Regions from separate parts of the Streptomyces sp. NPDC092952 genome, predicted to be linked through region 1. Evidence: riboswitches for the same ligand, from Rfam matches in the RefSeq annotation. Region 1 holds a riboswitch; each other region holds the start of a gene.
What was found. A riboswitch is a leader RNA that binds a small molecule or an ion and turns the genes downstream of it on or off. The one in region 1 is predicted to bind cyclic di-AMP.

Region 1 (2,191 bases):
CACCCGATGCGACCGCCGGAGCCCCAGCCGCTTCCCGCACTGACCCGGGCCGAGGGGGAGTTCATCGACCGCTACCTCGACGTCGTCGACCAGATCGGCCGGATCAACCCGGCCCGGGGCAACGACACCTACGGCGCACTGCGCGCCGCACAGGCACTGGCCTCGCACGCGGTCGCACTGCGGGACGCCCTGACACTGATGCACGAGCGCGGGGAGGCACACATCCACACCACGACGCTCGCCCGGGCGCTGCGCGTCCTGGACGGCGAGCGCCGCGCCGGGCGCGTCACCGTGCCACCGGCTCCCACCAGTTGACCGGAGCGTACGCTCCGCCGTGGGCGGCGCGGCCCGCCGCACCGCCCACGGCCCGCGCCCCGTCCAGGCGGGCGACACACCCGACACGGTGATCGGATTTCCTCGCCCGTTCGGCGTAGGAAGCCCCCTGCGCAAGAGACCGCTCGACTTGCGCGTTTCGCGCGGACCACAGCTGGAATCAGCGCTTCCGCCGCTGGTACCGCGCCGGCCCGGTCATCCGGCAACAGTCCGGAAGGGTTCATGTCCACCCGAATGGATCAGCCGTGAGGAGCCTCACATATCAGTTTTTCAGCTCGGAAATCCCCCGGCCCGTGGGTCAAGATCCCTGGGACGACAAGCCCCCGCCACCGCGGCGGGGCGGTCCGGGTGGACGCCGAGTCCTGCCGCCGTCCGGATGTCTGGTCGACGAAAGTGGATCGGCAGGAGTGGAGGACCCGAGCACAACGGGTCGGCCCGGGCACACCGGACGACCCTCGGGGTGAAGCCGCACCACGCGGCCGGGCGACTTCGCAGGCCCGAACCCGACAGGTCATCCTTCACAGGCGGCTGACGAAGGGTTGCGCATGTCTGCGCAGGTTCATGTCCCGTCCTTGCTCGCCCGGGCCGGAACGGCCTCGGTCCTCACTCTCGCCGCCGTCGGCGGCACCATGCTCGCGCCGGGCGCCCAGACGGAGGCCCAGGCCGCGACCGTCTCGATGAAGGCGCTCGACATCGCGGCGTCGAAGAAGGGCTCACCGTACCGCTGGGGCGCCGCGGGCCCCCACCGCTTCGACTGCTCGGGCCTGACGCTCTACGCGTTCAAGAAGGCGGGCAGGAAGCTCCCCCGCACGGCCCAGCAGCAGTACAACCGGGCCAAGCACGTCCCGGCCTCGGACCGGCGCCGCGGCGACCTGGTCTTCTTCCACTCCGGCCGCAGCGTCTACCACGTCGGGATCTACGCCGGGGAGAACCGGATCTGGCACTCCCCGAAGGCCGGTGCCGTGGTGAGGCTGGAGAAGATCTGGAGCAGGAGCGTCTACTACGGCCGGGTCGGCTGAGCCCGGCCGGCCCGCCCCGCGGCCGCGGCCGTGCATCACGTTCGGCGCCAGACCGTCCGACGCGGCCCCCTCCCTGATCGACACCGGCCCGTCCGGCCGGCGGAGGAGAGGGAGGGAGGCCGCGCGGTCCTCACCGGGCCGTGCGGCCCGCCGTCGCGGAGCGGCCGCCGGACACGTACGGGGGCGGGTGCGGTCAGCCCGCGGGCGCGGTGCGCAGGACGGTCGACACGGCGGTGGTGATCTCCTCCTCGGTCAGGTCGGCGCGCGCGGTCAGCCGGAGCCGGGACACCCCGTCCGGCACCGACGGGGGCCGGAAGCAGCCGACGGCGACCCCGGCGGCGCGGCAGTCGGCCGCCCAGCGCACCGCCGCGTCCGCGGAGGGGGCGCGCACCGACACCACGGCCGCGTCGGGGCGTGCGGCGGTCAGCCCGGCCCCGGTCAGCCGTTCGTGGAGCGTGGCGGCCACGGCGCGGGCCCGGCCGGCCCGTTCCGGGTCGCGGCGCAGCAACCGCAGGCTCGCCAGGGCGGCGCCCGCCGCGGCCGGGGCGAGACCGGTGTCGAAGATGAACGTCCGGCCCGTGTTGACGAGGTGTTCGATGACGCGGGCCGGTCCGAGGACGGCTCCGCCCTGGCTGCCCAGGGACTTGGAGAGGGTCAGGGTGGCGACGGTCCCGGCGGTGCCCGCGAGCGAGGCGGCGGCCGGCGCACCCCGGCCGCCCGGCCCGAGCACGCCCAGGCCGTGTGCGTCGTCGACGAGCAGCGCGGCGTCCTCCGCACGGCAGACCTCGGCCAGTTCGGACAGCGGGGCCGCGTCGCCGTCGACCGAGAAGACCGAGTCC
Region 2 (2,191 bases), on a different contig from region 1:
CTGGGACCGGGTGGCCGAGTGCGAGAGCGGCGGCGCCTGGAGCGCCGACTTCGGCAACGGCTCCTACGGCGGCCTCCAGATCTCGCCGGAGGTCTGGAAGGCGTACGGCGGCGAGACCTACGCGGACCGCGCCGACCTCGCCAGCCGGGCGCAGCAGATCGCGGTGGCCGAGAAGGTCCTGGCGGACAAGGGGCCGCAGGCGTGGCCCAGCTGTGCGGTCATCTCCGGCCTGGCGACGGACGGCTCGCTGCCCGGCGTCGACCCCGGCACGACCCCCTCCGGGGATGAGCAGGACGACACGTCGGACGTGGTCACGCCGCCCCACAGCGCCTGGGAGGGTGCGGACGCGGTGGACGGCTCGGACGGCTCGTCCGGCAACTCCGGCAAGCACAAGGGCGGGTCGAACGGGAACGGGAAGGGCTCGAAGGCGCCGTCCGCGGAGACCTCGCCCTCGGCCACCCCGTCCGATTCCACCGGCGCGCCGTCGAAGGCCGGCCAGGACGACTCCGCCTCGCCCGAGTCCTCCAGCGGCACGAACGGCCGCCACCGCGGCGCCCCGGCCGCCGACGAGAGCCGTGGCGCGGACGGCGGCCACCGCGAGTCCGGCCGGCACGCCTCGCGCGGCGGCGACGCGCGCGACACGGCCGGGCAGGCCGCCGACGGCACGTACGCCGTCCGGTCCGGGGACAACCTCTGGACGATTGCTGATGCACAGAAGGTCCCCGGCGGCTGGCCCGCGCTCTACGAGGCGAACAAGGACGTCATCGGCTCCGACCCGGACCTCATCCTCCCCGGTCAGAGCCTCGATCTCGGCGTGAAGGCCGAGTAGGGGCGAGCGGTCGGCGGTCCGGAAACCGCCTAAAAACGCCTCGGAAACCGGGGTAGTTCAGGGACCTATGTCCACTTATGCGTAAGTGAGACATGGGTCTCTTTGCGTCTTCCGGCGTGTCGCGATTCGGAGGGCCTTCCACCCCGCCCCGACCTGCGGAAACAGTAATTCTTCAGATGCAAGTACGGGCTGATTGTCTGATGTGTCCATCTTTGAATGTAGGGCTTGCGTATGTTTACGGTCGGAATCGCTCGCACCGCGGGCCCCGTCGACCGTCACGCCGAATCCTGCCGTCGGTCGAAGGGAAAACAGACGCGTACAGCGCCGTAGGCAGGAGCGGGGGACCCAGGTAAGCCGCCGGGTCCGGACGTCGGGACGACGTATCGGATCAGGCTTGGGGTGAAGTCGCGTGCTAGGACGTGCGACCGGGCAACTCACTCGGCCCGAACCCGACAGCTCACCTCGTAGGCGTCGGTGAGGAGAAGTTCCATGCTGCTTTCCAGCAAGGGCAAGCACCGCCGCCCGTCCAAGGCCGTCCGCCTCGTCACGCTCGCCGGTGTCGCGGGTGCCGCCGTCGCCGTGCCGCTGATGGGCGCCACCAACGCCTCCGCCGCCTCCGTCGCCACCTGGGACGCCGTCGCCCAGTGCGAGTCCGGCGGCAACTGGTCCATCAACACCGGCAACGGCTACTACGGCGGCCTGCAGTTCTCGCAGTCGAGCTGGGCCGCCGCCGGCGGTACCCAGTACGCCCCGCGCGCCGACCTGGCCACCAAGGCCCAGCAGATCGCCACCGCCGAGCGCCTCCTCGCCCTCCAGGGCCCGGGTGCCTGGGCCTGCGCCGGTGCCGGCGGCCTGACCAACGACGGTGTCGACCCGGGCGTCGACACCGGTTCGTCCTCGAACTCCTCCGCCAACTCGACCGCCGGCTCCGGCGCCTCCGAGCAGCAGAGCGCCGCCCCGAAGAAGCAGGCGCAGCCGAAGCCGGCCGAGCGCACCGAGGCCCCCGCCGCCTCCCGTTCGGACCGTGGCCAGGCCCCGAGCGCCGAGTCGAAGAAGACCGTCACCACCCCGACCGGCGAGAAGGTCAAGAAGGGCGACGGCGAGTACAAGGTCGTCGAGGGCGACTCGCTGAGCAGGATCGCCGCCGAGCACGGCGTCAAGGGCGGCTGGCAGCGGCTGTTCGAGCTGAACAAGGACATCGTCGAGGACGCCGACCTGATCTACCCGGGTCAGCAGCTGCACCTGACGAAGTAACACGGGACCCCGCGGCGCGGGCTCTCCCCTCCAGGCCGCCCCGGTCCGGCGCGCATCCCCCCGTGCGCACCGGACCGGGGCGATGCCGTCCCCCGGCCGTTGCGCCGG
Region 3 (2,191 bases), on a different contig from region 1:
TCATCGCCACGCTCTGGGTCTGACCCCGCTCCCGGCTGCCGGGCGGACCCGGCAGCCGGTGCGCGGCGCGCGTGCCTCGGTCGTGGCGGGCGTCATGGAGCCCGTCGTGGACTCCGTCGTGGACTACGCCGGGCGCACGCTGCCGTAGATCGGCATGTAGTAGATCGACTCCTCGCGCACGTTCGCCCCGGGCTTCGGTGCGTGGATCATCATCCCGTCGCCCTTGTAGATGCCGACGTGGCTGATGTCGTCGTAGAAGAAGACCAGGTCACCGGGGCGCAGATCCGCCGTCGCGACCCGGGTGCCGATCTTGACCTGGTCCCAGGTGGTGCGCGGGATGTCCACACCGGCGGCCTTCCAGGCGGCCTGGGTGAGCCCGGAGCAGTCGTACGACGCCGGGCCCGTCGCGCCCCACACGTACGGCTTGCCGATCTGGGCGCGGGCGAAGGCGAGAACCTGCTCGGCCTTGCTGCTGGTGCCGCTGCCCGTGCCGGACCCGGTGCCCGTGCCGGTCCCCGTGCCGCCGGACTTCTTCGCGTCCTCGGCGGCCTTGCGTTCGGCCTCGGCCTGCTGCTTCGCCAGCTCCTCGGCCTTCCGCGCCGCCTCCGCCTCCTTCTTCCGCTCGATCTCCGCGAGCCGCGCCTTCTCCTCGGCGGTCAGCTTCGACAGCAGCGTGCGCGCCTCGGTCAGCTTCGTCCGGACGTCCTGCTTGCTGGTGCGCAGATCGGCCTGGGCCGTCGTCAGCGTCTCCAGGCTCCGTACCGCCTCGGCCCGCTTCTTCGCGGTCCTCTCCTGCTGGACGCGGAAGTCCGTGACCGCCTTCTGCTGGCGGTTGGTCATCCGGTCCATCAGCTGGCTCTGGTCGAAGTACGACTGCGGGTCGTCGGCCAGGAAGAACGTGGCGGTCGGCGCGATGGAGCCGTTGCGGTACTGCGCGGCCGCGAAGGCGCCCAGCGTCCTGCGGGCCTCGTTGAGCTTGTCGGCGCGCTCGGCGACGTCCTCCAGCAGGGCGTCGACCCTGGCGCGCTGGGCGGAGGACGCCTCCTTCGCCCGGTTGTACTTCTGGGTCGCGGTGCCCGCCTGCCGGTAGAGGTCGTCCACCTGCTTCTGGACGTCCTCGACGCTCGGCCTCGGATTCGGCGCGGCCACCGCGCTCTGCGTGGAGAGCAGCGTCACGGACGCCAGGGCCGCGGTGGTGAGCCCGACGGCCGGTGCGGTGGAACGCACCCGGGCGCGCGGTTTGCGGTGCGATGCCAAGAGGGGCATCTCCTTCCGTGGACCGCCTGCCGGGACAGGGCGGGTTCGGGCGAACGGAAGGCCGCCCTACGGTCCATGTGTGGGGGAAGGACCGATTCACCCCGATGGTGCGTGGTGGATCCCCGGCTCCGGACTCCCGCACGGGCAGCCCGGATTCGGCGCGGGCGCCCGCTCGGCGTGGGTCGCCGCAAGGGGGCCGGGCCGCCCGGTCGAGCACGCTAGCCAACCCGTGGTGCCGCTGGGAAGGTTGATGTTCGAAATGCCCGATACATTTTCGTGACCTGCGTAACGGGGGTCCGGATGCTCACCCCGCGTGGGCCGCCGCTGCCGCTCCGTACCGTCTCCCCGAACGGCCGCCGGGCGCCGGGGGCCAGCCCGTAGACTCGACAAGCGATGAGCAGCCTCTTTGACGACAGTTTCCTGGCCGGCCTCCAGCACTCGGAGGAAGAGCCCCCGCCGCCCCCCGAGGACACCGCGCCCGAGGAGGTGCCGGAGGGGCTGTTCGATGGCGTGTTCGACGGCCCGCCGCCCCGGGACGCCTACTACCGCGACGGCGCCCCCCGCCCCGTCATCGACCCCGAGGCGCTCCTCGACGGGCTGAACACCGAGCAGCGCGCCGCGGTCGTCCACGCCGGCTCCCCGCTGCTCATCGTCGCCGGGGCCGGCTCGGGCAAGACCCGGGTGCTCACCCACCGGATCGCCCACCTCCTCGCCGAGCGCGGGGTGCACCCCGGCCAGATCCTGGCGATCACCTTCACCAACAAGGCCGCCGGCGAGATGAAGGAGCGCGTCGAGCAGCTCGTCGGACCGCGCGCCAACGCCATGTGGGTCATGACCTTCCACAGCGCCTGCGTCCGCATCCTGCGCCGCGAGTCCAAGCGCCTCGGCTTCACCTCGTCGTTCTCGATCTACGACGCGGCCGACTCCAAGCGGC
Region 4 (2,191 bases), on a different contig from region 1:
GAAGTCATGAGTGGATCAACGAACCCCGGCGGGCCCGCTATTCCGCCCGCACCGGACCGTCCACCCGAACGGACGCCCGTGGAAGACGCCCGTGGAAACGGACCAGCGGCGGGAAAGGGCCGACAGCGGAAAAGGGCTGGCAGCCAAAAGGACCGGCAGCCCTGACGTCGGGGGGAGAGCGTCGGGGCTGCCGGGGTTCATGGGCCGGACGGACCGGCCCCGGCACCGGGGGAACCGGCGCGGGGAGCGGTGTCCGAAGGACGGATCAGGGGTTGAGGCCCTTGCTGTGGAACCAGGCCATCGGGTCGACGCCCGAACCGTCGGGGGTGTGGACCTCCAGGTGGAGGTGGGGACCGGTCACGTTGCCGGTCGCGCCGACCCGGCCGATGGTCTCGCCGGTGGTGACCTTCTGGCCCACGCTGACGCCGATCGACGACTGGTGGCAGAACCAGATCTCCGTACCGTCGTCCAGCTCCAGCACGGTGCGGTAGCCGTACGAACCGGCCAGACCGGCCGACTTGATCGTGCCGCTGTGGACGGCCTTGATCGGGGTGCCGGTCGGGGCGGCGAAGTCGAGGCCGGTGTGGTGGCCGGAGGCCCACATCGACCCGGCCTGACCGTAGGTCGAGGTGATCGTGTACGAGAAGGTCGGGAGGGAGTAGCTGGCGGCGAGCTTGGCCAGCCGCAGCGCCTCCGCCTTCTTCTTGGCCTCTTCCTCCGCCTTCTTCTTCTCGGCGGCGACCTTGGCCTCGGCCGCGTCCTGCTGCTTCTTCGCCTCGGCGGCGGCCTTCTCGGCGGCGGCCTTCTCCTCGGCCGCCTTCGCCTCGGCGGCGGCAGCGTCCTGCTGCTGCTCGGCCTGCTGGAGAATGCGGGCGCGCAGCGCCTCACCGGCGTCCGTGGTGCCCTGCTCGGCCTCGGCAGTGGTGATGCCGGCGGTGGTGAGCGGGGCGGTCTCGCCCTGGTCCGCCCCGTCGGTCTGGGACCCGTCGGAGAACAGGGCGCCCACGCCGGGAAGGGACTTGGCGTCCGGAAGGTTGTTCGTGATCGCGTCCGGCACCGAGATGGAGACCGGGGGCTTGCCCTGCGCGGTGGCCATGCCGCCCGCGCCGACCGCCGCTATCACGCCGACACCCAGGACCGTGGAGCTGCGGGCGAGTCCCGTGCGCTGCTTGGCGACACGGTGCCGGCCGCGCACCGGGCGGACCGTCTCCTCCGTGGGGTTCCACTCGCTCCAGCCGCGCTCGGCCTCGCCGTCGCCGGCGTCGGAGCGGAAGTCGGTGGTGAACTCACCGGTGCGGTCGGCGTCGAGGCCGGTGCCGTAGCCGTAGTCGGCAACGCCGTAGCCGGTGCCGTAATCGCCGTGATCGCCCTGGAACCGGGAAGGGGCTTCTGGGGCAGGCTTGTTGGACGCCACGGGGGCGCACTCCTTTCCTTCCTTCTCGCCTACCGGGTTAGCTGACGGGTTCGGAGCAGGAAGGTCTCCTACGGGCACCTCCGTCTCTCACGAGACACAGGTGTCCGATTCACCCCATGGTGGTGGTTCCCCGGTTCCCTTGCGGGATTCGGCGCTCGCGCACGGCGCCGCCATTGATGACGGCTGGGACGACCGCGCTGCGTTATCGAACGTTAATAGACACCGGGGCCCCATTCCAAGCTGTTCCCACTGATCGTTCACGTCTTTGGCCTGGACTTTACGGGACATAGCCATACCAACAGGCCTACTTGACCATCACTCAGCGGCCGACTCGTTTCTGACGTTATGTCAAATGTTATGCGGAGCGGCGTCCTTCGATTACGCACGGTGGCATCCCCTTGCGGCAGTTCGGCCCGGTCCCGCGCGCCCCCGTTCAGTCCCGCCCCGCGCCCGTGCAGCCCCGCCCCCAGCCGTCCAGTCCCGCTCCCGGCCCGTTCACCCCTGCTCCGCCCCCACGATCGGCACGGTCCGGCGCCGGTCCGGCTGCCCCTGCGCGGGACGCACCACCGCGAGCAGCGCCATGTCGTCGGTCGTCTCGCCACCGGTGTGCAGGCGTACGTCGTCGGTCAGCGCGGAGAGCAGCTTCTCCGGCCCCGGAAAGATCCGCCCGCGCAGCCGGGCCGCCGGGTCGTAGAAGACCCCCTCGGCGTTCCGCGCCTCGGAGAGGCCGTCCGTGTAGAGGAGCAGCGTCGTCCCGTCCGGCAGCTCCCACTCGTC

Region 2: another riboswitch for cyclic di-AMP. It lies ahead of ACIQGQ_RS11410 (transglycosylase family protein); the one in region 1 lies ahead of ACIQGQ_RS26845 (C40 family peptidase).
Region 3: another riboswitch for cyclic di-AMP. It lies ahead of ACIQGQ_RS02190 (NlpC/P60 family protein); the one in region 1 lies ahead of ACIQGQ_RS26845 (C40 family peptidase).
Region 4: another riboswitch for cyclic di-AMP. It lies ahead of ACIQGQ_RS07730 (M23 family metallopeptidase); the one in region 1 lies ahead of ACIQGQ_RS26845 (C40 family peptidase).

Annotation. Positions count from the first base shown of each region.
Region 1 is NZ_JBIVPT010000013.1:107,698-109,888, forward strand. Features, by position in the region: gene ACIQGQ_RS26840 (hypothetical protein) at 7-315, shown strand; cyclic di-AMP (ydaO/yuaA leader) riboswitch at 709-875, shown strand; gene ACIQGQ_RS26845 (C40 family peptidase) at 879-1,352, shown strand; gene ACIQGQ_RS26850 (8-amino-7-oxononanoate synthase) at 1,546-2,191, opposite strand, start outside.
Region 2 is NZ_JBIVPT010000004.1:87,249-89,439, reverse strand. Features, by position in the region: gene ACIQGQ_RS11415 (transglycosylase family protein) at 1-829, shown strand, start outside; cyclic di-AMP (ydaO/yuaA leader) riboswitch at 1,142-1,315, shown strand; gene ACIQGQ_RS11410 (transglycosylase family protein) at 1,319-2,083, shown strand.
Region 3 is NZ_JBIVPT010000001.1:495,550-497,740, reverse strand. Features, by position in the region: gene ACIQGQ_RS02195 (hypothetical protein) at 1-23, shown strand, start outside; gene ACIQGQ_RS02190 (NlpC/P60 family protein) at 124-1,257, opposite strand; cyclic di-AMP (ydaO/yuaA leader) riboswitch at 1,265-1,428, opposite strand; gene pcrA (DNA helicase PcrA) at 1,651-2,191, shown strand, end outside.
Region 4 is NZ_JBIVPT010000003.1:19,384-21,574, forward strand. Features, by position in the region: gene ACIQGQ_RS07725 (aldo/keto reductase) at 1-8, opposite strand, end outside; gene ACIQGQ_RS07730 (M23 family metallopeptidase) at 266-1,414, opposite strand; cyclic di-AMP (ydaO/yuaA leader) riboswitch at 1,426-1,578, opposite strand; gene ACIQGQ_RS07735 (PP2C family protein-serine/threonine phosphatase) at 1,910-2,191, opposite strand, start outside.